DNA from 4 places in the Rhodobacter capsulatus SB 1003 genome. Region 4 is predicted to be linked to each of the others. Evidence: riboswitches for the same ligand, from Rfam matches in the RefSeq annotation. Region 4 holds a riboswitch; each other region holds the start of a gene.

Region 1 (7,743 bases), 1.3 Mb from region 4:
GCATGATCACGTTGCTGCCGTGGCGAAACCGCTGATCGCGGGTGATCTGCCCGGCGCGCGACAGGCGGTCTCGATGATCGTCGGGCGCGATCCGAGCCAGCTGGATCAACCGGGCGTCGCCCGTGCCGCGCTGGAAAGCCTGGCCGAGAACAGCTCGGACGGGATCGTCGCGCCCCTGTTCTGGGGCTGCGTCGCGGGGCTGCCCGGCATTGCCGGGTACAAGGCGATCAACACGCTTGATTCGATGATCGGCCACCGCACCGACCGCTACGAGGAATTCGGCTGGGCCTCGGCGCGGATCGACGATCTGGTGAACCTGATCCCGGCGCGTCTGACCGGGCTCTTCTTCGCGCTTGCCTCGCCCTGCCGGGCGCGGGCGCTGGCGGTGATGGCGCGCGATGCAAGGTCGCATCGTTCGCCCAATGCGGGCTGGCCCGAAGCCGCGATGGCGGGCGCGCTGGCGGTCCGCCTGTCCGGGCCGCGCATCTATGCCGACCGGGTCGCAAACGAACCGTGGCTGAACGGCACCGCCCCCGATCCGCGGCCCGCAGACCTGGCCCGCGGGCTTGCGCTTTACCGCCGCGCGATGGCAGGGATGACGCTGGTCATCGGCCTTGTGGCCGTTTTGTGGAGTGTTTCTTGATGCGCGATCATGGTGGCAACAGCGACGCGGCCCGGGCGCAATATGGCGGCGAGGACTGGATCGATCTGTCCACCGGCATCAACCGCCAGCCCTGGCCGGTGCCCGATCTGCCCGCCCATGTCTGGACCGATCTGCCCACCGCCACGGCCAAGGCGGCGCTTCTGGACGCCGCGGCTGCGGCCTTTGGCACCCCGGCGCCCGGGGTGGCGCTGGCCGGGGCGCAACAGGCGATCCAGCTGATCCCGCGTCTGTGGGCCCCGGGGCGGGCGCGGGTGCTGGGCCCGACTTACAACGAACATGCGGCGGCGCTGCGGGCGGCGGGCTGGCAGGTCGAGGAAGTGTCCACCCTTGGCGCGCTGGCGGGGGCCGATCTGGCGGTGGTGGTGAACCCCAACAACCCCGATGGCCAGCGCCATCCGGCGGCGGCGCTGCGGGCGCTGTCGCTGCAGGTCGGGCGGCTGGTGGTGGATGAAAGCTTCGCCGATGCCTCGCCCGCGGCTTCGGTGACCGCCAAGGCCAGCCGCCGGATGCTGGTTCTGCGCTCGTTCGGCAAGTTCTACGGGCTGGCCGGGCTGCGGCTGGGCTTTGTCTTTGCCGATGCGGCGACGGTGGCGGCGCTGTCCGAGATGGCGGGCCCCTGGCCGGTCTCGGGTCCGGCGCTGGAGATCGGCCGCCGGGCGCTTCTCGACCGCAACTGGGCGATGGCGACGGCGCTGCGGCTGGGGGCGGAAACGATGCGGATGGATGCGCTGGCGGCGCGGGCGGGCTGGCGGCTGGTCGGGGGCACGGCGCTCTTTCGCACCTATGCCACGCCCGATGCGGCAGCGGCCCAGGACCATCTGGCCCGGGCCCGGATCTGGTCGCGGGTCTTTCCCTATGCGGCGGACTGGCTGCGCCTGGGTCTGCCCGGCAACGAGAGCGAATGGATGCGACTGGAAAAGGCCCTGACGAATGAACTTTGAACAGACCCACCGCGACGCGTTGACCGAGGTGTTGCGCTGGCGCCGCGACGTGCGCCATTTCCGCCCCGATCCGATCGACGAGGCGGTGATCGACCGGCTGCGCGCGGTGATGGACATGGCCCCCTCGGTCGGCAATGCGCGGCCCTGGCGGGTGATCCGGGTGGACAGCCCGGCGCTGCGGGCCGAGGTGCTGGCGAATTTCAACGCCGCGCGCGCGGCGGCGGGATCTGCCTACGCGGGCGAACAGGCCGAGGCCTATGCGACCTTGAAACTGCAGGGCATCGATCAGGCGCCGTTGCAGCTGGCCGTCTTCACCCATCGCGATCCGGCCGCGGGGCATGGGCTGGGCCGCGCCTCGATGCCGGTGACGCTGCAGCAATCGACGGCGATGGCCATTCACACGCTCTGGCTTGCCGCGCGGGCGGAAAACCTTGGCCTCGGCATGGTCTCGGTGCTGGACCCGAAGGCGGTCGAGCGGCTTCTGAATGCGCCGCCCGATTGGGACTTCGTCGCCTGGCTCTGCATCGGGGTGCCCGAATTCACCGATGACACGCCGCTTTTGCACCGGGCGGGCTGGCAGGAAAACCTGCCGACCGAATGGGAGCGGCGCTAACGCGCCAAGGCCAGAATCCCGGTCACGTCGAGATGCGTCTCGAGGTGATCGGCGAGCGCGTCGAGCGCCGCTTCGACCCCCGCGGCATGGCTCTGCCCCGAGGCGCGGATGCCAAGCCCGCGCAGAAAGGCCGCGCGGAACGCATCGGCGCCGAAAAGCCCGTGCAGATAGCTGCCGATGACCCGGCCATCGGCCGACATCGCGCCTTCGTTCTGGCCCTCGACGATGGCAAAGGGCCGGGCGCGGTCGGCCCCCTCGGTGCGGCCGATGTGGATTTCATAGCCTTCGACCGCGAGCCCCGACCCGGCATGGGTGGCCCGCACCCGCGTCAGCCGCTTGTCGGGCGTCATCACCGTCTCGACGTCGAGCAGGCCCAGACCGGGGGTGGTGCCCGCAGGCCCCTCGATCCCCTCGGGATCGGCGACGCTCCGGCCCAGCATCTGATAGCCGCCGCAGATGCCGAGCACATGGCCGCCGCGCCGGACATGGGCGGCAAGGTCGATGTCCCAGCCCTGTTCGCGCAGAAAGGCCAGATCGCCGCGGGTGGATTTTGACCCCGGAAGGATCACCAGCCGCGCCTCGGCCGGGATCGGCTGGCCGGGCTGCACCATCACCATCCGCACCCCGGGCTCGGCCGCAAGCGGGTCGAGATCGTCGAAATTGGCAATGCGCGACAGCGTCAGGCAGGCGATCACCGTTCCCCCGGTCGCGGGGCCCGAGGCGATGTCAAGCGCATCTTCGGCGGGCAGCTTGTGGGCAAGCGGAAACCACGGCAGCGTGCCGAAACCGCGCCAGCCGGTGCGGGCCCCGATCAGCCGGTAGCCGTCGTCGAAAAGCGTAACATCGCCGCGGAACTTGTTGATCAGAAAGCCGGAAATCATCTCGGCATCAGCGGGGTCAAGCACCGCTTGCGTGCCGACGATCTGCGCGATGACGCCGCCGCGGTCGATGTCGCCGACCAGCACCACAGGCACATCGGCCGCCCGCGCAAAGCCCATGTTGGCAATGTCGCCCGCGCGCAGATTGACCTCGGCCGGGCTGCCCGCGCCCTCGACGATCACCAGATCATGGGTCGCCTTGAGCCGGTTGAAACTTTCCAGAACCGCCCCCATCAGCTGCGGTTTCAGCGTCGCATAAACGCGCGCCCGGGTGGTGGTGAGCCGCTTGCCCTGCACCACGACCTGCGCACCAACGTCACTTTCGGGCTTCAAGAGGATCGGGTTCATGTCGGTCACGGGCTCCAGCCCGCAGGCCAGCGCCTGCAGCGCCTGCGCGCGGCCGATCTCGCCGCCATCTGCGGTGACGGCGGCATTGTTCGACATGTTCTGCGGCTTGAAGGGCGCCACCGTCAGCCCCCGCCGCCGCGCCGCCCGGCACAGACCGGCGACCAGCATCGACTTGCCGACATTCGAGCCCGCGCCCTGGATCATCAAGGCGGTCATGACACCCTCCCGGCGCGCATGGGGACCCTGCAGGAGCCTCCGGCGGGGATATTTATTGGCAAGATGAAAGCGCAGTCGCAAGAAAGTGGGCGACGCGCCTTGGGCCGCTTGCGCGGGGAAGACGCGCCGCTTTCACCTTGCACGGTCATCGGGATCCCTCCCTGTACCGTGTTGCCAGCTTGCCCGATCATGGTTACCAAATCCCTAACGCTCTGTTTCATCTTGCCACAAATATCCCGGGGGTCCGGGGGCAGCGCCCGGCCTTTGAGATCAGAACTCGACCCCCGGCTGGCCCTTGATGCCTGCCCGGAACGGGTGCTTCACCTGACCCATCTCGGTCACTAGATCGGCCGCCTCGATCAGCGCTTCGGCGGCATTGCGGCCGGTCAGCACGACATGCGTCCTCTCGGGCCGCTCGTCGCGCAAAAACGCCAGCACCTCCTCGACATCGAGATAGCCATAGCGCAGCGCGATGTTGATCTCGTCCAGAAGCACCAGCCGGATTTCGGGATCACGGATCAGCTCCTTCGCCTTTTCCCAGCCCGCGACGGCCGCCGCGATGTCGCGCTCGCGGTCCTGGGTTTCCCAGGTGAAGCCCTCGCCCATCGCATGGAACTGGCACAGATCGCCGAAATGCGTGGTCAGAAGCCGCCGCTCGCCGGTGTCCCAGGCGCCCTTGATGAACTGCACCACCGCGCAGGGCATCTGATGCGCGATGCAGCGCAGAATCATCCCGAACCCGGCCGAGCTTTTGCCCTTGCCCGAGCCGGTATGAACGATGATCAGCCCCTTTTCCCCCGATTTCCCCGCCATGATCTTGTCGCGGGCGGCTTTCTTCTTCGCCATCTTCACCGCATGCCGGGCCAGTTCGTCCGGTCCGGTCTCGGGGCTGTCGTTTTCGGGCGTCATCGGGGCGGTCCTCGCGCTTGACAATAGATCGCGTCTTGGCCACTCAGGGCGGGCGCTGGTTTCTGTCCTATGACAGGCGAAGAGGGAATGTGAAGGGAATTGCGACGGCTTTGCCGCGAAACCCGACCGCAGCCGCCCCCGCGACCGTGACCGGAGAGGGCGCCCCGAGGCCACTGGCACCAGCCGGGAAGGCGGGGCGACCGTGAGGGGACCCCCCCTCGCATCCGCAAGCCGGGAGACCTGCCAGCGCATGGATTTCGGGCGGACGGGGTGTTCCGCGACCGGGGGCAGGGCGCTGCGCTCTCACTCTGGCCGTTCCCCCAACCCCAAGAGGAGGGGCGATGGCCACCACGCTGCATGTCTGCACCACCTGTCGCGGCACCGCCGCGGCGCCGCTGGCCGAGGAGGCCGGGCCCCGTCCGGGCGAACTTCTGGCCCATGCGCTTTCCGCGCTGCCCGTGCCCGAGGGGGTGACGGTGGTGCCGGTCGAATGCCTTTCCGCCTGCACCCAGGGCTGCGCCGTCGCGCTCTCGGGCCCGGGCAAATGGTCCTATGTCTATGGCCGTCTCGATCCGCGCGACGCCGACACGATCCTGACCGGCGCCGCCCAGTTCGAGGCCGCCGAGAAGGGCCTGATCCCCTGGCGCGAACGCCCGGAAATCTTTCGCAAGCAATGCCTTGCCCGTATCCCCCCGCAAATCGTCCCGTCTCAGGAGTGAGCCATGTCCGATCTGACCAAAATCCCCGTCACCGTGATCACCGGCTTTCTGGGCGCGGGCAAGACCACGCTCATCCGCCATCTGATGGCCAATCCCGAGGGCCGCAAGCTCGCCGTTCTGGTCAATGAATTCGGCACCGTCGGCGTCGATGGCGAGATCTTGCGCCAATGCGCCGATGAAAACTGCCCCGATGAAAACATCGTCGAACTGGCGAATGGCTGCATCTGCTGCACCGTCGCCGATGAATTCATCCCGACGATCGAGGCGCTGATGGCCCGGCCCGTCCGCCCCGATCACATCCTGATCGAGACCTCGGGGCTGGCTTTGCCGAAGCCGCTTCTGAAGGCCTTCGACTGGCCCGCGATCCGCTCGAAGATCACGGTGGACGGGGTGATTGCTGTGGCCGATGCCGAGGCCGTCGCCGCGGGCCGCTTTGCCCCCGATGTCGCCGCCGTCGATGCCCAGCGTCAGGCCGATGACATCATCGACCATGAAACGCCCCTTTCCGAGGTCTTCGAGGATCAGATCGCCTGCGCCGATATCGTGCTTTTGTCGAAAGCTGATCTGGCCGGGGCCGAGGGTCTGGCCACGGCCCGCGCGCTGATCGAGGCGGAACTGCCGCGCAAGCTGCCGATCCTGCCGCTGACCGAAGGCGTGATCGATCCGAAGGTGATCCTGGGCCTTGGCGCCGCCGCCGAGGATGATCTGGCTGCCCGGCCCAGCCATCACGACGATCACGACGATCACGAGCATGACGATTTCGACACGGTGGTGATCGAACTCCCGGAAATCGCCGATCCGGCGGCGCTGGTGGCCGCGATCGAACGGCTGGCGCGCGAGCAGAACATCCTGCGCGTCAAGGGGCACATCGCCGTTGCGGGCAAGCCGATGCGGCTTTTGGTGCAGGCCGTGGGGGAACGCGTGCGGCATCAATATGACCGGCCCTGGGGCACGGAGGCCCGCCGCTCGGCGCTGGTGGTGATCGCGGAACATCACGATGTCGACGAGGCGGCGATCCGCGCCGTGCTGCTGGGTGGGGTCGCCGCCTGATGCATGTCGTCTTCCGCGAAAGCCACGGGCTCGAGGAAACCGCGGTGCCGACCGATCTGGGTCAGCGCCCGGCGGATCTTGTGGTGCTGTCGCTCTCTGACAGCGATCTGGGGGCTTTCGCGGCGGGCTGGAAACGCGCGGGCGGGCGGCTGCCCTCGCTGCGGCTGGCCAATCTGGTGGCGCTGAAACATCCGATTTCGGTCGATACTTACGTTGAAAACACGCTGTCGGGGGCGAAGGGGATCCTGATCCGGCTGATCGGCGGCGAGGCTTACTGGCCCTATGGTCTGGCCTCGGTGCAGGATCTGTGCCGCCGCAAGGGGATTGCCTTGGCCGTCCTTCCCGCCGATGGCCGCGCCGATGACCGGCTCGATGCGCTCTCGACCCTGCCGGTTTCGACGCTGCGGCGGCTCAAGGAGCTTTGCGATGCGGGCGGCGCGGTGGCGGCGCAGGCGGCCTTGGCGCAGCTGGCCCTGGCCTCCGGCCTTTACGCCCCCCCGGTGCCGGGCGACAAGCGCCTGCCCGACTGGGGGTTTTACGACCCGGCCGCGGGCGTGATCCCCGCGCCCGAGGGGGACGGCCCCCTGGCGCTGGTCAGCTTCTACCGCTCTTATCTGACCGCCGCCGATACCGCGCCGATCGATGCGCTGATCCATGGCCTGCGCGCGCGCGGTTTCGCGGCTTGCGGCCTCTTTGCGCCCTCGCTCAAATCCGAGGGGCTGGGCGATGCGCTGCAAGCCCGGCTGGACGGCCGCGCCCCCGCGCTCGTCGTCAACGCGACCGCCTTTTCGGCGCAGGGCGCGGATGGCACGACGCCCTTTGACCGCTATGATGTGCCGGTGTTTCAGGTCGCGCTCTCCACCGCCCGCAAGCGCGACTGGGCCTTGGCCGACCGCGGCCTTTCGCCTGCCGATCTGGCCATGCATGTCGTGCTGCCCGAGGTCGATGGCCGTCTGTTCGCCGGTGTCGTCTCCTTCAAGGCGCCCGAGCCGCGCGACCCCGATCTGGAATTTTCCCGCTTCGCCCATCGCCCCGATCCGGCGCGGGTCGAGGCCGCGCTGGACCGGATCTGCGGCTGGCACCGCTTGCGGCAAACCCCGGCGGCGGATCGCAAGCTGGCGGTGGTGCTGTCCACCTATCCCGGCCGGTCCTGGCAGATGGCCCATGCGGTGGGGCTGGATGCGCTCGCCTCGACCGAGGCTTTGCTGGCCCAGCTTGCGACCGAGGGCTATGCGATTGCCCCCGGTGCCGCACTTGAGACACTGACGACCGCGCGTCTGACCTGGCCGCTTTCGGATTATCTCACCGCGCTGGACACCCTGCCTGAAAAGCTGCGCGCCGATCTGACCGCGGCCTGGGGGCCGCCCGAGGCTGACCCCGCCTGCGCCGACGGTGCCTTTCACTT
Region 2 (7,743 bases), 1.3 Mb from region 4:
AAGGTGCTCGAGACGCTGCGCGACTATATTGCCCCCAAGGGCGTTCTGGCCGCGACCATCCGCCGCGATATCTTCTGGCAGGGGCCGCGCTTTGATGCCGCCACGCGTGAAACCATGATCCGGAAACACCGCAGCGAAGGGTTTGCCCATCTTGTCGGGGGCAATCTTGGAACCAAGGACAAGTCGGCCTTCTTCGGAGAAACTTCGACCAGCATCGCATATGTCCGCGACCGCTGGAAGGGCTGGACCCTTGTGGCCACGGATATCAGCGTCGCGCAACCGGGTCAGATCGTGCTTTTCCTGCAGCGCAGCTGATCGTGAACCAAAACCGCAGTCATGTCCGAGTTTTCCATGAACGAACCCTTTGAACCCATTGAACGTCACCACCCGCGGATGCCGCCGACCACCGCCTTCGGCCTGAAACCTCTGATCGATCGCGGGTTTCGGATTTCTGTCGGCGCCTACAGCTACGGAACGCCCGCGTTGAAATGGAACGAGGCTGAAAAGACCGCCCATTCCGTCGAGATCGGCGCCTTTTGTTCCATCGCCGCCGAGGTGTCGATTTATGTCGGCACGCAGGGCATTCATCCGCTTGATTTTGTCTCGACCTATCCGATGCGCATGGTCTTCGGGCCCGTGGCGGGGGCGGAACGCCCGGCGGGATATGAACGCGACCTGAGCGTCGTGATCGGCTCGGATGTCTGGATCGGCCGGGACACGATCATCCAGGCGGGGGTCCGGATCGGTCACGGCGCGGTCATCGGCACGCGCGCTCTGGTCACGTCGGATATCGAGCCCTACACGATCGCCGCCGGCATTCCCGCCAAGCCGCTGCGCAAGCGATTTACCGACGAGCAGATCGCCCGCTTTCTGGCGCTGAAATGGTGGACCTGGGAAGAGGAACGGATACGAAAGGTGCTGCGCCAGTTTGCGACGCGCGACATCGACTGGGCGCTGGATGCGTTGGAGGCCGTCGCGCCGTAACGGCTGCAGGACGAGCTGGCCCGGCCCGAAGCCATCGCTGCGCGGCAAAGGCAACGGCCCGAAGGGCGGGGCCGGATCGCGCAAATTCGACTTGTTTTTTTTCGAATATGACGCTGCGTCACACCGCCGATTTGATGCCGATCACAGGGCTTTCGGCGGGAATCGCCCGCGGCGCTAAACCGGTTGTTTTCTTTCCCGCGGCAGACTCACCTCGGTTGAACAGTTCGACTCGAGGGGTGAGATGACAGACCGCAACCGCGTGCCGCCCAGATCCTGCGGGATCTCTCCTGGCGGGCAAGGCGCCCGTGACGGGCGCAAATCCGGCATCGCGGCGGGGGCTGGCATTAGGACCCGGGCCCGCGATCTTTCTTGCAGGCCTGCGCCGGGTGGACTGAATTGCTTTTGAAAGGACCAAGAAACATGCGACTTTGGGGAATCTCGGCGCGTATCTATGCCATTGTGGCGCTTGCCTCTTTCTCGCTTCTCGTTTTGTCCGAGACGCTGCTGCATTTCGCGGTCGGGAACGCCTACGAAATGCGCCAGCAGCATCTGAGCGATGTCACGGACACCGCGGTCAGCATTCTGGCAGAGTTGCAAAAGCAGGTCGAAGCGGGCGAAATGGATCTGGCCGCCGCAAAGGCCGAGGGCGCGAAACGGATTTCCGGGTTGCGGTTTGACGACTCGGGCTATTTCTTCGTCATCGACCACAGCGCGACCGTGCAGGCGCATCCGGTCAAACCCGATTGGGTCGGCACTTCGAAGATCGACCTGACCGACCCGCAAGGCACGAAGATCTATCAGGAAATGATCGCCCTCGCCGAGTCCGAGGGCGCCGGGTCGATCCGCTACATGTTCCAAAAGCCCGACACCGACACGCCCGAAGAAAAGATCGGTTTCGTGCGCGATTTCACCCCCTGGGGCTGGATCGTCGGCACGGGGTCCTATGTCAGCGACATCGCGGCGGCGCTCGTGCATCTGCGGCAGGTCAGCTTCATCTCGATGGGGCTGGTGGCGCTGGTGCTGGTGGCGGCGGCGACCGGTCTTGCGCGCAGTGTCACCAAACCTCTGGCGCAGGTGCATGGCCGGATGGAGCGGATGACCGCGGGCGATGCCGAAAGTGCGGTGCCCTGCACCGATCTGCGCAGCGAAGTGGGCGACATGGCCAAGGCGATCGAGGTGTTCCGGATCTCGCTGCATGAAAAGGCGCAGATGGAAGAGCAGCGCAAGGCGCAGGAAGCCGCGCTGGCCAGGGCGCAATCCGAAGCGCGCGAGCGCGAGGAAGCCATGCGCCTGCGCGAGGCCGAGCTGGAACGCGAGCGTCTTCAGGAGGAGGCGCGGCGCCTGACCGAACGCGAAGAGCAGCGCCGCCGCGAAGAGGCCGCGCGTGAAGCGCAGATGGCCGAGCAAAACCATGTGGTCGGCACGCTTGCCGCGGGCCTGCGCGCGATGTCTGCGGGCGATCTGACCGGGCGGATCACCCAGTCCTTCCCCGAGTCCTATGAAAACCTGCGGCATGATTTCAACGCCGCGCTGGCGAAGATGTCGGGGCTGATCGCCTCGATCGTGCGGGCGACCGATGTGGTGGAACTGGAAACGCGCCATCTCAGCTCGGCGTCAAGCGAGCTTGGACGGCGCACCGAGATGCAGGCGGCCTCGCTCGAGGAAACCGCGGCGGCGATGAACGAGATGGCCTCGTCGGTGGAAAATTCGGTCGCCGGGGCGCGGACCGCGGCGCAGGCGGTCAGCCGGACCCGGACCACCACGGCAACGGGGCGCGATGTGGTGCGTCAGACCGCGCAGGCGATGGACGACATTGCCCGCAGCTCGGAACAGATCTCGCGCATCACCAGCGTCATCGACGACATCGCCTTCCAGACCAACCTGCTTGCGCTGAATGCGGGCGTCGAGGCCGCGCGGGCGGGGGAGAGCGGGCGCGGCTTTGCCGTCGTCGCCTCGGAGGTGCGGGCGCTGGCGCAGCGGTCTTCGGAAGCGGCGCGGGAAATCGCGACCTTGATCGATACCTCGTCGCGGCAGGTGGCCTCGGGGGTGGAGCTGGCCTCGCGCTCGGATACGGCGCTGGAACAGATCGAAACCCTTGTCACCGAACTGGACGGGCTTCTGGTCAGCATCGCCAATGCCGCGACCGAGCAATCGGCGGGGATCAGCGAGGTCACCGCGGCGGTGAACCAGCTCGATCAGGTCACCCAGCACAATGCCGCGATGTTCGAGGAAAATTCGGCCGCGACGCAGGGGCTTTTGAACGAGGCGCGCAGCCTCAAGGAGCTCAGCGGCGTGTTCCGGGTCGAGGACGAGGCGGCGCAGAGCCGGGCGGCCTGAGGCGGAACCGGCCGGGGCCGTCAGGCACAGGCGGCACGCATCCGGGGGGGCCTTTCGGAAGGCTCACAGATGGCAGGCAAAGCAGGGGCGGGCGCCGCTGCGGTCGATCCGGGCCTGCACCCGGAAGGCGCGGGCCAGAACCGTCTCGGTCAGGGCGGTGTCGGGCGGGCCATCGGCCAGAAGCCGCCCCTCGTGCAGCACCAGCACCCGGTCGGCAAAATCGGCGGCAAGCGTCAGGTCGTGCAGCGCCGTGATCACCGTCAGCCCGAGCCCCTTGAGCAGGGCCAGCAGGTCCAGCCGGGAACGGATGTCGAGAGGGGGCGTCGGCTCGTCAAGCACGATCACCCGGGGTTCCTGCGCCAGCGCGCGCGCGATCATCACGCGCTGCCGTTCGCCCCCCGACAGCGTGGCAAAGGGGCGGCTCGCCAGCGCCGTCAGCTCAAGCCGGTCGAGCGCCGCCTGAACAAGCGTCGCATCGGCGCCGTCGGGCGTGGCCAGCCCCGCGCCCCAGCCGCGCCGATGCGGCAACCGCCCCAGCGCGACGATCTGCCGGACCGTCAGGCCGAATTCGCCCGGCTGTTCCTGCAGCACCGCGGCCAGCACGCGGGCGGCCTCGGGCGCGCTCATCAGCCACAGATCGCGCCCCAGCAGCCGCACCGTGCCGCGATTGGGCGCGATCTGGCGGCAGATCAGCCGCAACAGCGCGGTTTTCCCCGCCCCCTTCGCGCCGCAGATCGCGAGACTCTGCCCCTCGGGCACGGCAAAGGAAATATCCGACAGAAGGTCCGGCTGCCCCTTTGGCCCCCAGAACACCCCGGAGAGATCGACCATGGTCACGGCTTCGTCCTTTCGCAAAGGGGAGGGGGGCCGTGTCGGGGCGGCGAGGGCCGGGCCGTCGCGCAAGCCCGCCCCGGCCCGGCCCCGCGGCCCGGAGCCGGGGGCGGCACCGGCGGCGCCCCGACATGCTGCGGCCCGGCCAAAGGCCGCCGCTTGCGCTGATCCATCGCATGCTCCTTCCGGGACACCCCGCCCGGCGGTTGATGACGCTGATGGCAGGTCTCCTGACTTGCGGGTCGTGGCTTCCCCACCTTCCCGGCCCCGCGGTCGGGGCCAGTGGTTGCCGGGGGGTGCTCGCCGCTTACAGTTGCGGGGGCAGTTACGGATTTGGCGGCTGATGCCTACACCACACCGTATTCCCTTTTCACCCGGCCGCGCGTGGCTTGGCCGGGAACCATCTGCCGCGAAGGTGCCCGCGAAGATCCCCGCCGTCAAGGCGCATTGCGACCGGCCTGCCGGGATCGGGGCCGTCTTCCCCCGCGGCGGCCGCCCCGCGGGCCCGGCCGGTGCCGCGGGTCAGGCCGCCACATGGGCGAGCAGCAGGCAGCTTTGGCTGTTGATCACCCCCGGAATTTCGCGGATCGCGCGCAGCACCCGGTCGAAATCGACCAGCGAGCCGGTGCGGATTTCCACCACCAGATCCCAGGCGCCGTTGGTGGCATGCACGGTGCTGACCTCGGGCAGGCCGGTCAGGGTCCGGATCACCTGCCGCGAGAGCTTGCCCTGCAATTCCACCAGTGTGATCGCGCGCACTTCGCCCTCGACATCCACATCGGTCTCGATGGTGAAGCGCCGGATCCGGCCCTCGGCCAGCAGGGTATCGAGCCGCAGCTTGGCCGTGGTGCGCGAGACCTGCGCGGCATGGGCCAGTTCGGTGATGCTCATCCGCGCATTCCGGCGCAGCGCGGCGATGATCCGCCGGTCGGTGGCGCTGAGGTCGGTCATCTGGTCATATTGTCCATATGGCTGGTCAGGATGAGCAGATAAAATACCAAGGTGATCAGAATGGCCAGCGAAACCTGCAACGAGGTTTGCGAGCCTTTCGCCTCTACAGGAGCAAAAGATGACGCGAAGCAGTATCATTCTCGGGGCGCCGATCCAGAGCGGCACCCACCAGCCGGGTTGCGTGATGGGACCGGCCAGCCTGCGCACGGCGGGGTTGATCGCCAGCCTGACGGCGCTGGGATGGCGGATCGAGGATCAGGGCGATCTGTCGATCGGTCCGCAGGCGGCGGTGGCCCATGCCAATCCCGCGGTGCATCATCTGGCCGAGACCCGCGCCTGGATCGCGCTTCTGGCCGCGCGCGCCGAGGCGGCCGCGGCGCAAAGCGATCTGCCGGTGTTTCTGGGCGGCGATCATTCCATGTCGGCGGGCACGATGGCGGGGGTTGCCGCCCATGCCGCGCGGCTGGGCCGTCCGCTCTTCGTGCTCTGGCTTGACGCGCATCCCGATCTGCATTCGCTTGATACCACCGAAAGCGGCAATCTGCATGGCACGCCCGTCGCCTATGCCTGCGGCCTTGGCGATTTCGCCGCCTATCCGCCGCTGGCCCATGCGATCGACCCGTCGCGGCTGTGCATGATGGGCATTCGTTCGGTCGATCCGGCCGAGCATCGCCGCATTCTCGAGCACGGGATCGAGGTGCATGACATGCGCGCCATCGACGAGACCGGCGTCGTCGCGCCGCTGCGGGCCTTCATCGACCGGGTCAAGGCGGCGAACGGGCTGCTGCATGTCAGCTTCGATGTCGATTTCCTTGACCCGGGCATCGCCCCCGCGGTGGGCACCACCGTGCCGGGCGGCGCCACCTTCCGCGAGGCGCATCTGATCATGGAATATCTGTGCGATGCCGGGGTTGTCACCTCGCTCGATCTGGTCGAGCTGAACCCGTTTCTGGACGAGCGCGGCCGCACCGCTTCGCTGATCTGCGACCTGGCCGCCAGCCTGTTCGGCCGCCGCGTGCTGGACCGTCAGACCCGGAGCTTCGCATGATGCTGCGCCCACAACCCTCGCAGCGGGCCTTCGTGCCCTTCGTCTCGGTCGAGAACATGATGCGTCTTGTGCATGCGATCGGCGTCGAACGGTTCATCGCCGATCTGGCGGGCCATATCGAGGCCGATTTCCGCCGCTGGCCCGAATTCGACAAGACCCCCCGCGTGGCTAGCCATTCGCGCGATGGCGTGATCGAACTGATGCCGACCGCCGATGCGGAAAGCTACGGGTTCAAATATGTGAACGGCCATCCGGGCAACATGCGCGCGGGCTATCAGACGGTCACCGCCTTTGGCGTGCTTTCTTCGGTCAGCACGGGTTATCCGCTGCTTTTGACCGAAATGACGCTGCTGACGGCGCTGCGCACTGCTGCCACCTCGGCGCTGGTGGGGCGGTATCTTGCGCCCGAGGGGGCGCAGGTGATGGCGCTGATCGGCAACGGCGCGCAATGCGAGTTTCAGGCGTTGGCGTTCCGGGCGCTGTGCGGCATCAACCGACTGCGGCTCTACGACATCGACCCGCGGGCAACCGAAAAGGCCCTGCGCAACCTGCGCGCGCAGGGGTTCGAGGTGACCGCCTGCGCCTCGACCCAGACGGCCGTCGAAGGCGCGCAGATCCTCACCACCTGCACCGCCGACAAGCAATTCGCGACGATCCTGACCGACAACATGGTGGGGGCCGGGGTGCATCTCAACGCGATCGGCGGCGATTGTCCGGGCAAGACGGAACTGCATCCCGACATCCTGAAGCGCGCGGATATCTTTGTCGAATATCCGCCGCAAACCCGGATCGAGGGCGAGATCCAGCAGCTGGACCCCGACCATCCGGTGATCGAGCTGTGGCAGGTGATGCGCGGAGAGGTGCCGGGGCGGCGCGATGCGCGCCAGATCACGCTCTTCGATTCCGTCGGCTTCGCGATCGAGGATTTCTCGGCGCTGCGTTTCGTGCATGAGCGCATCCGGGGCACGGATTTCTTCGCGCCGCTCGACATGCTGGCCGACCCCGATGACCCGCGCGACCTGTTCGGCATGCTCGACCGGGCGCGCTGAGCCGGAAGCGGGCAGGGCCGCAGCCCGGTTCCGCGCCGCTCTCGGATGCCTGACCAACCTGGCCTAGAAGGCGATGGTGACCGAGGGGGCGCTGCGCTGCGCCGCGCCCTGATAGACCGCCTCGATGTTGTTGCCATCCGGGTCCAGCACGAAGGCGGCATAATATCCCGGATGATAGGCCCGGAGGCCGGGGGCGCCATTGTCGCGCCCGCCATGCGCCAGGGCGGCGCGGTAGAACGCGTCAACGGTTTCGCGATCCTGCGCCTGAAAGGCCAGATGGTGCCGCCCCGTCAACGCGCCCGAAGCGGCCGGGCTGTCGGCCGAAGACACGACAAGCTCGTCGGCGATGAAATAGCCGTTCTCCGTGCTCAGAACCGGGATCCCCAGGACGGACATCACCGCCGTGTAAAAGCTCTCGCTTGTGGGCAGGTCGCGCACCACAAGCTGAATATGATCGATCAGGCGGCCACGGTGCAGTTGCATTGCTGTGCATCCCTTTCAGTGCAGGCTGGGGCGAAGCTAGGCACAATTCGGCAGGATCGG
Region 3 (7,743 bases), on a different replicon from region 4:
CGCCCTCTCGGGCTGGTCGGCGGAGGACGAGGCGGCGGTCACCTCGGCGCTGGCCCGCGTCGACATGGAGGGGCGCCGCGCGCAGCCCTGGCAGACCCTCTCGGGCGGCGAGAAGCAGCGGGTCCACATCGCCCGGGCATTGGCCCAGGCGCCGCGCATCCTGTTTCTTGACGAGCCGACCAACCATCTCGACATCCATCATCAGATCGCGATCCTGCGCATGGTGCGCGAGCTTGATCTGACAAGCATCATCGCGCTGCATGACATGAACCTCGCCGCGATGTTCTGCGACCGGATCGTCGTGCTGGAGGCGGGCCGTGTCGTGGCCTGCGGCACGCCCGAGGCCGTGTTGACCGCCGAGCTGCTGCGCGCCGTGTTCCGGGTGGAGGCAGAGATCGCCACCTCGACAACGGCCGGGCCGCCGCATATCCGTTTCCGCGCCTGAAAGCGAAAGGGACCGATCCGCATGGGCAGTCTGACGACCCCTCGGCCGCGGCTGAGCGGCGAGCCGCTCGGCATCGCGCTGCGCATCGGCTCCACCCTCGCCTTCGCCGCGATGACCGCCTGCATCAAGGCGCTGGGTGACGCCGTTCCGCTGGGCCAGGTGGTGTTCTTCCGCTCGGCGGTGGCGCTGCTGCCTCTGGTGCTCTTTCTGTGGTGGACGGGCGACTTCCCCCGGGGGCTTGCCACGCGCCGCCCCTTCGGCCACATCGCCCGCTGCCTGATGGGGGCCGCGGCGATGTTCACCTCTTTCGCCACGCTGCGCTATCTGCCGCTGGCCGAGGCGACCTTGCTGTCCTATCTCGCGCCGGTCGTGCTGGCGCTGCTCGGGTGGGGGATGCTGGGCGAAAGGCTTGGTCCAAGGCGGCTGGGCGGCGTCGGGCTGGGGCTGGCGGGGGCGGCGGCCTTCTGCCTGCCCGCCTTCTCGGGCGGGCTTCCGCCGGGCGCGGCTTTGGGGGGGACGCTGGGCCTTGCCACCGCGATGCTGACAGCCGGAGCGCTGCTTCAGGTGCGCCGGCTGACCTTGGCGGGGGAAAAGGCGGGGGCGATCGCCTTCTGGTTCGCCGTGGTCTCGGCCGCGGCCGGGCTTGCGACCGTGCCCGCGGGCTGGGTGTGGCCGCACCCGGCCGAGTTCGCCCTGCTTCTTGGGGCAGGCCTTGCCGGGGGCGTCGCGCATATCCTCATGACGCTGTCGTTCCGCCATGCCGAAGCCGCGGCGCTGGCCCCGTACGAATATCTCTCGATCCTCTGGGCGGCCGTCGCGGGCATGCTTTTCTTCGCCGAACGCCCCGGCACGGCCTTCCTGATCGCCGGCCCGCTGATCCTTGGCGGCGCCATGATCGCGACGCCCGCAGGGCGCAAGCCGACGGTCGTCACCAGGGATCGCGCGCAGGGCCTCTGATCACGAAACCGCTCGATCATCGGGGCCGCTCTGCCCGCCCGCCGTCTCGGGGGATGGACCCGCCGAAGCGCGAGGTTCGATCTGTCCGAGATATAATTTGCAGCAGAAACAACGGTTTTTCGCTTCTCGCGCTTGCCGTTCCGCCACGTTCGGGGTAACCAGCGGCGTCGGTTTCCGAAAGGAATTGAAAGGGAATCCGTTGTCAGAAGCGTCTGACGAACCGGAACTGCCCCCGCAACTGTAGGCGGCGAGGGGTTTCGCACCCAAAGTCACTGTGGCGCATGCCATGGGAAGGCCGCGAAACCTCGATGACCCGCCAGTCAGGAGACCTGCCGACACGTCGAAACGCAATGCGGCCCGGGCGGGGTGTCCGGGGAGGTGTCGAATGACTTTTGCCCTTGGGTGCGTTTGCGCACCCTCCAGCCAGTTCGTGCGCGGCCCGCAGGGGTGCCGCAGGAACACGCCATGGCCGACCTTTCCTGATCTGTCCCCGGCTGCCCTGACATCCGGAGACTTTTCATGTTTGTCCGTTCCCTGACTGTCGCGCTTGCCTGCGCGACCGGCTTCGCGTCGCCCGTCATGGCCGAAACCACCTATCCCCTGCAGCTGAAGAACTGCGGTGTCGATCTGACTTTTCAGAAGGCGCCCGACAGCGTCGTGACCGTGGGGCAGGCCGCGACCGAGATCCTCTATGCGCTTGGCCTTGGCGACAAGGTGACCGGCACCTCGGTCTGGTTCACCGAGGTCCTTCCGGAGTTCCGCGAGACGAATGCCCGCGTCGCGCGGCTGGCCGACAATGACCCGAGCTTTGAATCGGTCGTGGCGAAAAAGCCGGGACTGGTCGCCGTGCAATACGAATGGCATGTGGGGCCGCAAGGCATCGTCGCCACGCGGGAACAGTTCGCCGATGTCGGCATCCCCACCTATGTCTTGCCCGCCGATTGCTGGAAAAAGGACAACAGCACCGGCTCCGACGGCACCCGCAGCGCGATGTTCGAGATGGCCTCGATCCATGCGGGCGTGACCCAGTTGGGGCAGATCTTCGACGTTTCGGACCGGGCCGATGCGCTTGTCGCCGATCTGAAGGCGCGCGAGGCCGTGGCGATCGAAAAGGCCCGGGCGCTCGATCTGCATGACGCGTCGGCGGTGTTCTGGTTTTCCTCGGCCGAGATGGATGTCGACCCCTATGTTGCGGGCCGCAAAGGGCCGCCCGGCTACATGATGGAGAAACTGGGGCTGAAGAATGTCGTGGAGAGCGACGAGGAATGGCCGACCGTAAGCTGGGAAACCATCGCGCGGGCGAATCCCTCGGTGATCGTCATCGCCCGCATGGACCGGCGCCGCTTCGAGGCGGATGATTACGAAAAGAAACTCGCCTTCCTGAAATCCGATCCGGTGACGCGCCAGATGGATGCGGTGAAGAACAACCGGATCGTCATTCTGGATGCCCATGCGATGGATCCCTCGATCCGCAACGTCACCGCGCTCGAGACGCTGGTTGAAGCCCTGCCGGCATTCGGTCTGAAATGATGGCGGCGGCAGCTTCCGGCTGGCGTGCCCGGTCTCTCCTGTGGCGAGGGATGCTTGGGGCTGCCGTGCTGACGATGGCGATCCTTGCGGGGGTCGTCATCGGCGAAACGCCGCTGCCGGTTTCGACGGTGGCGGCGGTTCTGGCCAATGAGCTTTGGAACGCGGGCCATCCCGTCGATCCGATCGATGCGGCGATCATCTGGAACTACCGGATGCCCCGCACGCTGGTGGCGGCGGGCTGCGGCGCCGGGCTGGCGCTTTCGGGCGTCGTGCTGCAAGCGCTGATCCGCAATGCGCTGGCCGATCCCTACCTGCTGGGCGTGTCGGCCGGCGCGTCGACCGGGGCGGTGGCGGTGACCATCCTTGGCGTGGGCGGAGGCGCGCTTGGCCTGTCCGGGGGCGCCTTCGTCGGCGCGGTTCTGGCCTTCGGGCTGGTCGCGGCGCTGGCCCGGGCCGCCGGAGGGGGGCCCGCGCAACTGGTGCTGGCCGGGATCGCGGGATCGCAGCTCTTCAACGCCCTGACGAGTTTCTTCATCGCGAAATCGGCCAATGCCGAACAGGCGCGGGGGATCATGTTCTGGCTTCTTGGCAATCTCTCCGGGGTGCGCTGGCCGGATGTGGCGCTGGCCGCGCCTGCGGCGGCCTTGGGGTTTCTGGTCTGTCTCTGGCATGTCCGGGCGATGGATGCCTTTGTATTCGGCGCGCAATCGGCGGCGGCGCTTGGCATTGCGGTGCGTCGGGTGCAGCTGGTGCTGATCGGCGCGACGACGCTGATGACCGCGACGATGGTCAGCCTTGTCGGCTCGATCGGCTTCGTCGGTCTGGTGATCCCGCATGCGGTGCGCTTTGCCGTGGGGGCGCGGCACGGGGCGCTGGTGCCGGGGGCGGCGCTGGCGGGCGCGGTGTTCCTGATCGCGGCCGACATCACCTCGCGCATGTTGATCCCCGGGCAGGTCGTCGCCATCGGGGTCGTGACCGCGCTCGTCGGCGCCCCGGGCTTCGCCCTTATCCTGATCCGCAACGGGGGGCGCAGATGAAGGTTTCCACGACGGATCTGGGCTGGGCCAGCGCCGGGCGCCCGATTGTCGAGGGCGTCACGCTGGATATCCGTCCGGGCGAGACCTTCGGGCTGGTCGGTCCGAACGGCTCCGGCAAGTCCACCCTGCTGCGGCTGATCGCCGGGCTCTTGCCGCATCCGAGGGGCGAGGTGCGGCTTGATGACGTGCCGCTGGCCCGGCAGTCACGGCGCGAGGTGGCCCGCAAGCTCGCCTTTGTCGAGCAGCAGGCCGAGACCGATGCGGCGCTGACCGTGCGCGATGCGGTCGAGCTGGGCCGCACCCCCTGGCTGTCAGCGTTGCATCCGTTCGGCCCCCGGGATGGTGCGATCGTCGATCGGGCCCTGACCGCGGTCGGCATGGCGCAGATGGGCGCGGCGCTCTGGTCCACCCTGTCGGGGGGCGAACGTCAGAGGGTGCATATCGCCCGCGCACTGGCGCAGGAGCCGCGGCTGCTCTTGCTCGACGAGCCGACGAACCATCTCGACATCCACCACCAATTGTCGCTGCTGCGGCTGATGACCCGCCTGCCGGTCACGGTGATCGTGGCGCTTCATGACCTCAATCAGGCGATCGGCTGCGACCGTCTGGGGGTGATGGCCGGGGGTCGGATGATCGCCTGCGGCCCGCCGCGGCAGGTGCTGACGCCCGAGCGGCTGGCGCGGATCTTCCGGGTCGGCGCCACCGTGCTGACCGATCCCGCCGATAACACAAACCTGTTCCGTTTCCATTGTCTTGAGGACTGATCGATGAAACTTGCCGCCATCCCGGCCGTTGCGCTGCTTCTGTTCGCCGCCCCGCTGCTGGCCGAAACACATGACGTGAAGATGTACAACCGCGCCGAGAGCGGGGCGATGGCCTATGAGCCCGCCTTCCTGCACATTGCCCCGGGCGATACGGTGCGATTTCTTCCGGCCCAGCCCGGTCACAACGCCGCCACGATCGAGGGGATGATCCCCGAAGGCGCCATCCCGTTCAAATCGAAGATCAACGAAACCTTCAGCGTCACCCTGACCGTTCCCGGAAGCTATGGCATCCGATGCAGCCCGCATTTCGCCATGGGCATGGTCATGCTGATCAAGGTGGGCGACGCCCCCGCGCCGGTGCTGCCCGCCGATCTGCCCGCGCGGGCGCGCAGCCGTTTCGAGGCGATCCTCGCGACGCATCCGCAATGAGCAACTTTGATCTGTCCGAGGAGATCCGCGCCTATTGGGGGCTGCGCGCCGCGACCTTCGACCTGGCTTTCGGCCACCGGATCGCCCCCGGCGCCGAGGCCGAGGCCTGGGCTGTCCCGATGCACCGGCTTGGCGACGCGCCGCAACGGGTGCTGGAGCTTGCCTGCGGCACGGGCGAGGTGACGCGGCTTTTGCACGATCTTGGCCACGAGGTCACCGCGCTCGACTTCTGCGAGCCGATGCTCGCCGTCGCACGGGCCAAGCACGCGGGCAAACCGCGGTTGCGGTTCCGTCTCGCCGATGCTCACGCCACGATGGAACCTGCGCAAAGCCAGGATGCGATCCTGTGCCGTCACCTCGTCTGGACACTGACGCGCCCGGCGGAGGCTTTTGCGGACTGGTTTCGCGTTTTGCGCCCGGGCGGGCGGTTGCTGATCTACGACGGCAACTGGGCGCAACCCGATCCGCGCGGGTATTGGGCGGCCGGGCTCCTGGCGCTGTGGGAGCGGCTGTCGCCCGATCCGACCTACCACGGCGCACTTGGCGATCGGCACGCCGGGATCATGCGCCGTCTGCCCTTTGGCGCCGGGCTGACGCTTGAGGCGCTTGAGCCGATGCTGCGTTCGGCGGGGTTCGTCGATCTGATGCAGATCCCGCATGAGCCGATCGCAAAGGCTCAACGCCGCTCCAATGGCCTGCGCAACCGCCTGAGGACGAGGGTATACACGCGTTTCATCCTGCTTGCCCGCAAGCCGGAGGTAGAGGCACCCTCTGCGGCGCGATGAATGCAGGAATATGGGTGGAGAACACAAAGCCACCCCTGACCATGTGTGGCGCGGTCGTGCGTACAGGTAGTGCGACCAAAAATCTGTTCCGCTTGCGGGGATCATCCCCGGTCCCCGAGGGCGGCATTCAACCACGCCCAAACTCTCCTATCAGCCTCGGCGCCGCTTCATGCAACTCCGCATCCGCGATGCCGTCAAATTCCACGACAGCCTCAAGCCCCGCGAGGGGCTGGTAGCTCAGTCGGCACAGACGGAAACGGATCCGCGTCGGGTCGTTGCGCCGTGCCGCATCGCGCGTGGCGGAACAGGTGAACCGTGCCGGGGTGCCGGTGGCATCGGGCGGCAGCGTGATCCCCTCGAGGGGGAGATGGTCGCGCAGCAAGATCTCTTCAATGTCTGGTTCGCGGGGCGCCGGGCGCAGGGTCACGCTGCGCGAAAGGGGCGCGGCGCACCAGGGGCTCACCAAGGCCTCGGGGTGGCGCGCGCACGATTGCGCCCGGCTTTCAGGCGGAGCTGTCTCGAGCGACGAAACCGGGACAACCCCGAACCGCCCCGCCGGGTCCGTGGCATCGAGCGTGATCCGGTCGAGCCGCGCCGGTTGGCCCGGCGCGGCGGGGGGCGGACCGCCCTGCAGCAGATCATGGGCCTGCGGCCGGGCGTCGAGCGCCGTGATGACGCAGACCCCGGGCGCGGCCGCTGCGCCGGGCGGGCAGGGTGTTGCCACGTGGATCTGGGGGGAAAAGGGCAGCTGCAGCCGTAACGTGCCGAACTGCACCGCAAGCGGCTTCCGCGCAAGGTCCGCCCAGCCCCGCGCATAGGCTCCCCGCGCGCTTGCCGTGCGGATCTCGAAGCTGATCCGTTCGGCGAAGGGGGCCGCAATCAAACCAAACGCAAGAGGCGCCGCCACAAGCCGCGCCGCGCGGCTGGCCAGCCCCGCGACGAGGCGGCAGGCGACATAGGTGACCAGCGCACAGGCTGCCACCGGCAGGCCAAGCGGCGCAAACAGGAACGACAGCGTCAGCATGATGCCCAAAAGCCCGGCGAGCCCAAGCACGATCTGTTGCACCGGCTTTGCATGGCGCCAGCCCGCTACCGACAGGCCGAGCAGGCCCGCCAGCAGGCCGAGGACGGTGATCCAGAACAGGGGCGCGGGGGACATTGCAAAAGACCTTTTGAAATCAATTCCGCACAGGACGTTCTGAGGGACCGAGGATGACCCGATCCTGCCTGCGCGACAAGCCTTTTCCAAACCGGCGCGGTCTGCGGCCGCGCGAACGGGCGAGGCGAAGCGACCGAAGCCGGGTTTGCCCCTAACCGGGATACAGTTCCACGCAGTTGAGATTGTAATGAAATGCTGCAAGCAACGCCCCGGCGACGACCCCGAGAAGCACCGAGATCAGCGAAAGCGTCCCTCTGCCGCGTCGGGCCAAGCCGACAGCAAAGGCCAGCCCGATCAGGACAGACCCCCAGCCGTAGGGGTCGAAAAACGTCGAGAGCAGACAGCCGGCGTAAGGTGTCATCGCGCGGTTCCTTTGCACAATGGCCCGTGAAACGCCCCGGCGGAGCGACATTCCGCAGGGTCGGGCCGCAAGCCAATCCGCGATCGCATCAGCCGCATTGCACTTTGGCGCGGGGCATGGGAGGTTTCAAGGACTGTAACGGATTGAAAAGGCGTGCGATGTTCGGAACGGCCCTGATGTTCGGGATGATGGTCCTGATCCTCTCCCTCCAGCTGCTGGGCGGATTTCCGCCCCTTTACCGGCCTTTTGGCAAGCTGCCCGAAGCGGATCTCCGGC
Region 4 (7,743 bases):
TCATCGGTGAAGCCCACCGGCAGCTGCGAGGAATTGGTGTAATAGGGCTGATCGGCCGTGCCCGCCTGCAGGATGCCGGGGAAGCGCTTGCGGTCTTCGCGGGCAAAGCGATAGGTCGTGCCCTCGGCCGGGGTGGCTTCAAGGTTGTAAAGATGGCCGGTCTCTTCCTGAAAGGCCACCATCTGCGCCCGCAGCCGATCAAGCACCCGCAGCGCCAGCGCCTTGCCCGCCTCGGTGGTGATATCCTCGGCATCGGCGGTGAAATTCCGCACCATCTCGTTCAGCCCGTTCACGCCGAGCGTCGAGAAGTGGTTGCGCAGCGTGCCAAGGTAGCGCTTGGTATAGGGGAAAAGCCCGGCATCGATATGGCGCTGGATCACCTTGCGCTTGATCTCAAGGCTGGTGCGCGCGAGCCGCGCCAGATGATCCAGCGCCACCATCAGCTCGCCCTCGTCGCCGCGGTGCAGATGACCGAGCCGCGCGCAATTGAGCGTGACGACGCCCAGCGATCCGGTCTGTTCCGCCGAGCCGAACAGCCCGTTGCCGCGCTTGAGCAGCTCGGTCAGGTCCAGCTGCAACCGGCAGCACATCGAGCGCACCATATGCGGCTGCAATTCCGAATTCACGAAATTCTGGAAATACGGAAGCCCGTACTTCGCCGTCATCTCGAACAGCGCATCGGCGTTGTCGCTCTCCCACGGAAAATCCGGGGTGATGTTGTAGGTGGGGATCGGAAAGGTGAAAACCCGCCCCTTGGCATCGCCCGCCGTCATCACCTCGATATAGGCGCGGTTGATCAGGTCCATCTCGGCCTGCAGATCGCCATAGGTGAAGCCCACCTCGCGGCCCTGCACCATGGGCACCTGATCGCGCAGATCCTCGGGGCAGGTCCAGTCAAAGGTCAGGTTGGTAAAGGGCGTCTGCGTGCCCCAGCGTGAGGGGACATTCAGGTTGTAGATGAATTCCTGCATCGCCTGACGGACCTGCGCATAGCTCAGCCCGTCCAGCCGCACATAGGGCGCCAGATAGGTGTCAAAGGAGGAAAACGCCTGCGCCCCCGCCCATTCGTTCTGCAACGTGCCCAGAAAGTTGACGATCTGCCCCAGCGCGCTTGACAGATGCGCGGGCGGGGCGGATTCGATCGCGCCGGGCACGCCGTTCAGCCCCTCGTGCAGCAGCGTGCGCAGCGACCAGCCCGCGCAATAGCCCGCGAACATGTCCAGATCGTGGATATGGATGTCGCCCTCGCGATGCGCTTCGCCGACCTCGGGCGGATAGACATGGCTCAGCCAGTAATTCGCCGTCACCTTGCCCGAGATGTTCAGGATCATCCCGCCCAGCGAATAGCCCTGATTGGCATTGGCATTCACCCGCCAGTCGGAGCGTTCCAGATATTCGCTGACCGAGCGTTCAACGTCGATCAGCACCCGGTTGTCCGCGCGCAGGCGGGCGTGCTGGTCGCGGTAGACCGCATAGGCGCGGGCGGTGGCAACATGGGCGGTATCGGCCAGGACCGCCTCGACCATGTTCTGGATCGTCTCGACATCGGGGGGGCTGGCCGGGGCCAGAAGCGCCAGCCGGTCAAGCACCGCTTGCGTCAGGTCCCGGGCCTCGGCCGCGCCGAATTCGCCGCTGGCATCGCCCGCCCGCGCCAGCGCCGCCACGATGCGGCGGGCGTCAAAGGGCACAAGCGCGCCATCGCGGGTGCGCAGGGTGGAAAAACCCGCGGGGGCAGTCAAAGCAGCATCGGCGATCGGCATCGCGGTCCTCGTCCTTGGGCCTTTGCAGGGACGGGAACGCCGTACGGCCCCGGCAACGGGTCCGACAGCGCCCCGCACGGCCCTCCGCCAGCGGTGGTCATCAAGGCTCGGGCAGGTCTCCTGCTTTGCGGGTCACAGCTTGGCTGGCCTTCCCGGGCCGGGGCCCAGTGGCGTGATCAGCCGCGCTCGCCGCTTACAGTTGCGGGGGCAGCGCCGGAATCGCACCGGCTTCCCTCTTGGCTTGCGGGGAACCGCAAGACCCAGAGCGTCACGATATAGCAATCAACCGGCGCTTGGTGTCAACATGTAGTTTTCCCTTTGCTGCCGCTGCGCCTGCCGCCGCCCGCCGCCCAAGGCCCGCCGCAGCCCGTGCAAACAGGCGCCAGGCCGGTGCCGCCTGCGACCGAGTGCCGCGCAGCGGCCCTTTGGGGGCGCAAACCCGCTTTACAGCGCCGCCGGTTGCTTTCATCCTTGTGGCGATGGTGGCGCGGTCTTCGGGGCTGCGCCTGAAAAGGGAATGCGGTGCGCCCGTCCGGGCAAGGCCGCGGCTGCCCCCGCAACTGTGAGCGACGAGCAACGCCGGAAATGCCACTGGGCCCGCGCCCGGGAAGGTCCGGGGGCGCGATGACCCGCAAGCCAGGAGACCTGCCATCGCAGACGTTTCGGGCGGGGTGAACCGGGGGGACGTGAAGCCTGAGGCCCGCGCCTTGGTTCGTGTCGCCGTTTCCCCGCCCCTGTTCAGGGAGGCGCGCATGGCGGTGAAAATGGACGCGATGGAAACTTCTTTGCCCGGCAGGCAACGGCTGTTGCGCCTGGTTCTGATCGGCGCGGCCCGCGCGGCGGACCCGCCGCAGACCGGCGCCCCGATCCGGCACGATCTGGCGGCCCTGCCGGGCGCGCAGATCTGTGCGGGGCGACGGTTGCGGTCGAGGACGGTTGGCTGCACTGGATCGAAGGGCGGGCCGCAGCTTTGCGCCGCGATGGCGCAGATCGCCCCGACCCCCGGCTGGCCGAGGCGCGGCTGCTTTCGGTCGGCTGGACCGACAGGCGCCGCTTTCCCCGCTGGCCTTTGCGGCAGGCGGTCCTGCATCAGCACCCCGCCCGCCTGCGCGACGGGACGGCGTGGCGGCCGGAGGAGGATCTGCTGGCGCTGGCGCAGCGCGTCTTCGACGATCTGGCGCAAGATCATGCGTTGGGCTCTTTCGCGCAATCCGACCTGTTGCGGCGGGTGCCCGATTTCGTCGAAAGGCTGCTGGACAGCGCGGCGGAGCCAGCCCTGCCGGTGCTGGCGCGCGACGATCTGCAGGCGCGGGCCGGGTTCGTCGCGGAAAGCCTGCAGCGGCTTGGCCAGATGCAGGAGGCCGCGGCGATCGGCTTTGCCGAGGTGGCTCTGGCGCAGACCCGTCTGAACAGCCTGCTGCAGCGAGCGGGGCGGCCGTCGCAGCCGCTGCCGCCGCGCGGGCGGGTCTGCATCGTGATGCCGCCGGGGGAAACCGAGATGATCGGCACGATCCTGAAGGCGGATCTGTTGCGCCTTGCGGGGCTGTCGTGCGGGTGATCCTCGAGCTTGAGCTTGGCGACATCCTGGACAGCCTGCGCGGCGAAGCCGGGGCGGTGGTGATCGTGACCGGCTCGAGGATGCGCGCCGAAGCCCCCGGCGGGCGGTCGGCGCGGCTGCTGGAAGACCTGCGTCAGGCCCTGCCGGACCGGCTGATCCTGCAGGGCGGTCTGGGCTCGGGGCCGCTTGCGGATTGTGCGGAACGGCTTGCGCTGCTGCGCCATCGCGCCGGGCTGGCGCCGGTGCAAGGGATCGACTGGGCGGCGATGGGCAGCCTTGCCACGCTGATCGGCGCCGGGCCGCAGGGGGTCATGCCCGGCGTCTTCGCCTGAGCGCCGGGCCCCGCGCGCAAGAACCGTGCCGCCCCGGGGTCGTGGGGCGGCACGGCGCTTTCGGCCCTCCCTTGCTTCACTCTGCCGCGAACTGGTTCATCGTATTGGCATGCCCGCCCGCCTTCAGCGCGCGTTCGCCCGCGACCATCTCCTTGAACGTGTCGCCCAGATCCGAGCCGACCTCGTGCTGGTGCTTCACCGCCGAGACGCCGCCGCGGATTTCCGCGCGCTGCACCGTGGCGACATAGGCCAGCATCTTGTCTTCGCCGAAATAGCCGCGCGAGAGTTCATCCATCGATTTCGCGGTCAGATGGAAGGTGGGCAGGGTGATCAGGTTGTGGAACACCCCCGCCCGCGTCGCGATCTCGGTCTGGAAGGCCTTGAGCCACGCATCGGCTTCGCGGCCGAAGGGCGTGTCGTCATAGTCGGGCTTCATCAGCTCGGGCCCGTTCGGATAAGCGTCTTCGGTGATCGTGCCCTCGGCCAGCCACTGCGCGCGCACCTGCTTGCGCAGGTTCAGCGTCCAGTTGAAGCTGGGCGAGTTGTTGTAGGTCAGCTTCGCATCGGGCACGACCTTGCGGATCTCGGCCACCATCCCGGCGATTTCATCGACATTCGGCGTGTCGGTCTCGATCCACAAAAGATCGGCGCCCCCCAGCGTCAGCGAGGCGATGCAATCTTCCACCACCCGGGCGCGGCCGGTGCCGGGGCGGAACGGGAAAAGCCCGTTCGCCAGCCGCTGCGGCTTGACGAAGGCGCCGTTCTGATAAAGCGCCAGTTCGCCCTCGCGGATCGGGTTTTCGGCGCTGATCGGCGCGGTCGCCAGCCATTTGATGTAGTCCGAGGCCAGATCGCCCGGGCGTTGCGACACCGGCACCTTCTGCGTCAGACCGGCGCCCAGACTGTCGGTGCGGGCGACGATCACCCCGTCTTCCACCCCCAGCTCCTCGAAGGCCAGCCGACAGGCGCGCAGCTTTTCGATGAAATCCTCGCGCGGGACCGTCACCTTGCCGTCCTGATGGCCGCATTGCTTGGCATCCGAGACCTGATTTTCGATCTGCAAACAGCAGGCCCCGGCTTTGATCAGCTCTTTCGCCAGAAGATAGGTCGCATGTTCGTTGCCAAAGCCTGCGTCGATATCGGCGATGATCGGCACGACATGGGTTTCGAACCCGTCGATCGCCGCAATCGCTGCCTGCCGCTCGGTCTCGGTCTGCGCGGCTTTCAGCGCCTTGAAGAGATCGTTCATCGCGACCTCATCTGCCTGCCGCAAGGAGGTGTAGATCTCGGCGATCAGATCGGCGACGGCGGTCTTTTCATGCATCGACTGATCGGGCAGATGGCCCCAGCGGTTGCGCAGACCGGCGACCATCCAGCCCGACAGATAGACATAGGTGCCGCGCGCTGTGCCCCGCATCCGCTTGACCGCCTTGATCATCTGCTGCGCGTGAAAGCCCGACCAGCAGCCAAGACTTTGCGTGAATTTCGTCGGATCGGCGTCATAGGCCGCCATGTCGGCGCGCATCACCCCGGCCATCGCCCGCGCGATATCAAGATGCGTGTCCCAGGTGTTTTGCAGCCGCAGCTGCACGATGTCATCGACCGCCACGCCACCCGGCGTGACCCCGCAGGGGTAGCGGGACAGGATAGCGGAGCGGATTTCCGAAAAAGTCTGTCTTTTCGTCATGGTGTTTCCTTTCGACGGGCTCTGCCCGGGGTTTGGGGGAAGCGGGAAAAGGTTGCGCCGAGGGTCTCAGGCAAGCTTCGGGGATCGGGCCGCCAAAGGGCGAAAACAGCGGGATCGGGTCCATCAGTCGAGCGCGTTCAAAACCGCATAGGCGGCGGTGGTAAGGAAATCGGGCAGGGTTTCGGCGGTCACGGCTTCCAGCAGCAGCCGTGCGGCGGTGGCGTAATGGCCGCGGTGAAAGGCGTTCGCCCCGATCCGGTCCAGCACCGTGGCGATTTCCTGCTGCATCAGCTCGCCCAGCCAGTCGGAACTCACCCCCCGGCTGCCGCCCGCCGCAAGCGCCACCGACACGCCGTGATGGCGCCATTGCCACAGCTGCGCGCGGCAGATCTCGGCCGTCGCCGCATCCTCCATCAGGTTGCGGATCGGCACCGCGCCGCGCCCCGAGAGCCAGGCCGCCAGATAGTCGAGCGCCACCGAGATATTGGTGCGCAGACCCGCCTCGGTCACCCGGCCCTCATGCGGGCGCAACAGCATCGCCGGTTCGATCCGCCAGGCCTGCCGCGGAATGCGGATCTGGTTCGGCCCCGGCATCTCGGCGTCAAAGACCGCCATCGCCACCGGCACCAGATCGGGATGGGCGACCCAGGTGCCGTCATGGCCCATCCCCACCTCGCGCAGCTTGTCGGCGCGGATCTGGGCGAAGGCGCGTTCGTTCGCCACGGCGTCGTCGCGCACCGGGATCGCCGCCGCCATGCCCCCCATGGCGTGGATGCCGCGCCGGTGGCAGACCTTGACCAGCCGTGCCGCATAGCTGGCCAGAAAGGCGCGGTCCATCGTCACCTCGGCGCGGTCGGGCAGGGTGAACGCCTTGTGGTTGCGCAAGGTCTTGATGTAGCTGAAAATATAATCCCAACGCCCGCAGTTCAGCCCGGCGATATGGTCGCGCAGCTCCCAGATGATCTCGTCCATCTCGAAGGCGGCGGGCAGGGTTTCGATCAGCACCGTCGCCTTGATCGTGCCCCGCGCCAGCCCGACGCGGTCCTGGGCAAAGACGAAGACCTCGTTCCACAGCCGCGCCTCGTGGTGGCTTTCAAGCTTCGGCAGGTAATAGAACGGGCCGCGGCCGCTGGCCGCCAGCGCCCGGCCGCAATGCCACAGCGTCAGGCCGAAATCGAAAAGCGCCGCCGAGATCGGCTGCCCGGCCAGCAGCACATTCGCCTCGGCCATGTGCAGCCCGCGCGGCCGCACGATCAGCACCGCCGGATCGGCGCCGACGCGATAGCTTTTGCCGGTTTTCGGATCGTCGAATTCCAGCGTGCCGTCGCGGTAATCGAGCATGTTGCGATGGCCGGCAAGGATATTGGCGAAGCTTGGCGCCGTCGCATCCTCGAAATCGGCCATGAACACCCGCGCGCCCGAGTTCAGCGCGTTGATCATCATCTTGCGCTCGACCGGGCCGGTGATTTCCACCCGACGATCGCGCAGGGCCTCGGGCACCGGCGCGGCCTCCCAGATGCCCTGCCGGATCTCTTTCGTCTCGGGCAGGTAATCGGGCAGGGCGCCCGCGTCGATCCGCGCCTGACGGCGCGCGCGCGCCAGCATCAGCGCGTGAATCCGGGTGCCGAAACGGGTCTGCAGCTCGGCCAGAAAGGCCAGTGCCTCGGGGGTCAGCACAAGATCCTGACCGGGAAGGCGGCGCAGGACCAGCGGCGGGGCGGTGGGGGATGGGCAATCCAGCGACATGGGGTTCCTTTCGGGGCGGGGCTTCGGGCCGCCGGGTGACTCGGGTGAAGTCAAGCTAGTAATGTTACGCTGCATGTGCATTATGTGTTTGAAAGCATTGGGTTGTTCTGTCACTTTCGTCATGTGACAGGCGGGAAATCTGTAAGGATTGTCACATGGCGCCACGGGCGGAAAAGCTGGTCATCGGGCAAAGGCTGAAGGTGCTGCGGCAGTCTTTGGGGCTGACGCAGGCGCAGATGGCGGCGGAACTGGGGGTCTCGGCCAGTTACATCACCCTGATCGAGGCCGATCAGCGCCCCGCCTCGGTCAAGCTGCTGATGCGGCTGGCCGAGGTCTATGATCTGAACATCTCGGAGCTGTCGCCCGCCGCGGATGCGCAGCTGGCCTCCGATTTCGCCGCCGCGCTGAAGACGCCCGCCGCCGGGGCCGATGCCGTGCCCCGCGCCGAGATCGAGGCGGTGTTGCAGGCCTCGCCCCGGATCGCGGCGGCTTTCGTGCGGCTGCAGGCGGCGCATCGGGCCGCCGTACTGGCGCCGATGGCCGAGGAGAACCCGCTGACCGACCGCGACAAGGTCGAAGCCCTGGGGGAAACCTCGCGCCCGGTCGAGGCGGTGCGGGCCTGGTTTTACGCCCGGCGCAACCATGTCGATGCGCTCGACC

Evidence for each region. Region 4 has a riboswitch for cobalamin ahead of RCAP_RS16510 (ribonucleoside triphosphate reductase). Riboswitches for the same ligand answer to the same signal wherever they lie in the genome.
Region 1: linked by a shared signal. The riboswitch ahead of RCAP_RS10180 (DUF1636 family protein) and the one ahead of RCAP_RS16510 (ribonucleoside triphosphate reductase) in region 4 are both predicted to bind cobalamin.
Region 2: linked by a shared signal. The riboswitch ahead of RCAP_RS10480 (ABC transporter ATP-binding protein) and the one ahead of RCAP_RS16510 (ribonucleoside triphosphate reductase) in region 4 are both predicted to bind cobalamin.
Region 3: linked by a shared signal. The riboswitch ahead of RCAP_RS17710 (ABC transporter substrate-binding protein) and the one ahead of RCAP_RS16510 (ribonucleoside triphosphate reductase) in region 4 are both predicted to bind cobalamin.

The regions. Positions count from the first base shown of each region.
Region 1 is NC_014034.1:2,205,856-2,213,598, reverse strand. It holds gene cbiB (adenosylcobinamide-phosphate synthase CbiB) at 1-643, shown strand, start outside; gene cobD (threonine-phosphate decarboxylase CobD) at 643-1,605, shown strand; gene bluB (5,6-dimethylbenzimidazole synthase) at 1,595-2,218, shown strand; gene RCAP_RS10190 (cobyric acid synthase) at 2,215-3,660, opposite strand; gene cobO (cob(I)yrinic acid a,c-diamide adenosyltransferase) at 3,931-4,569, opposite strand; cobalamin riboswitch at 4,609-4,831, shown strand; gene RCAP_RS10180 (DUF1636 family protein) at 4,911-5,288, shown strand; gene cobW (cobalamin biosynthesis protein CobW) at 5,292-6,338, shown strand; gene cobN (cobaltochelatase subunit CobN) at 6,338-7,743, shown strand, end outside.
Region 2 is NC_014034.1:2,271,269-2,279,011, reverse strand. It holds gene RCAP_RS10495 (class I SAM-dependent methyltransferase) at 1-315, shown strand, start outside; gene RCAP_RS10490 (CatB-related O-acetyltransferase) at 337-984, shown strand; gene RCAP_RS10485 (methyl-accepting chemotaxis protein) at 1,405-3,321, shown strand; gene RCAP_RS10480 (ABC transporter ATP-binding protein) at 3,385-4,152, opposite strand; cobalamin riboswitch at 4,356-4,572, opposite strand; gene RCAP_RS10475 (Lrp/AsnC family transcriptional regulator) at 4,675-5,103, opposite strand; gene rocF (arginase) at 5,222-6,151, shown strand; gene RCAP_RS10465 (ornithine cyclodeaminase) at 6,151-7,200, shown strand; gene RCAP_RS10460 (VOC family protein) at 7,264-7,683, opposite strand.
Region 3 is NC_014035.1:26,045-33,787, reverse strand. It holds gene RCAP_RS17720 (ABC transporter ATP-binding protein) at 1-445, shown strand, start outside; gene RCAP_RS17715 (DMT family transporter) at 467-1,402, shown strand; cobalamin riboswitch at 1,554-1,753, shown strand; gene RCAP_RS17710 (ABC transporter substrate-binding protein) at 1,922-2,932, shown strand; gene RCAP_RS17705 (FecCD family ABC transporter permease) at 2,929-3,969, shown strand; gene RCAP_RS17700 (ABC transporter ATP-binding protein) at 3,966-4,733, shown strand; gene RCAP_RS17695 (pseudoazurin) at 4,737-5,162, shown strand; gene RCAP_RS17690 (class I SAM-dependent methyltransferase) at 5,159-5,947, shown strand; gene RCAP_RS17685 (hypothetical protein) at 6,075-7,106, opposite strand; gene RCAP_RS17680 (hypothetical protein) at 7,258-7,467, opposite strand; gene RCAP_RS17675 (hypothetical protein) at 7,494-7,743, shown strand, end outside.
Region 4 is NC_014034.1:3,527,969-3,535,711, reverse strand. It holds gene RCAP_RS16510 (ribonucleoside triphosphate reductase) at 1-1,760, opposite strand, end outside; cobalamin riboswitch at 1,854-2,039, opposite strand; cobalamin riboswitch at 2,224-2,427, shown strand; gene RCAP_RS16505 (hypothetical protein) at 2,731-3,318, shown strand; gene RCAP_RS16500 (hypothetical protein) at 3,309-3,650, shown strand; gene RCAP_RS16495 (isocitrate lyase) at 3,727-5,337, opposite strand; gene aceB (malate synthase A) at 5,461-7,083, opposite strand; gene RCAP_RS16485 (helix-turn-helix transcriptional regulator) at 7,239-7,743, shown strand, end outside.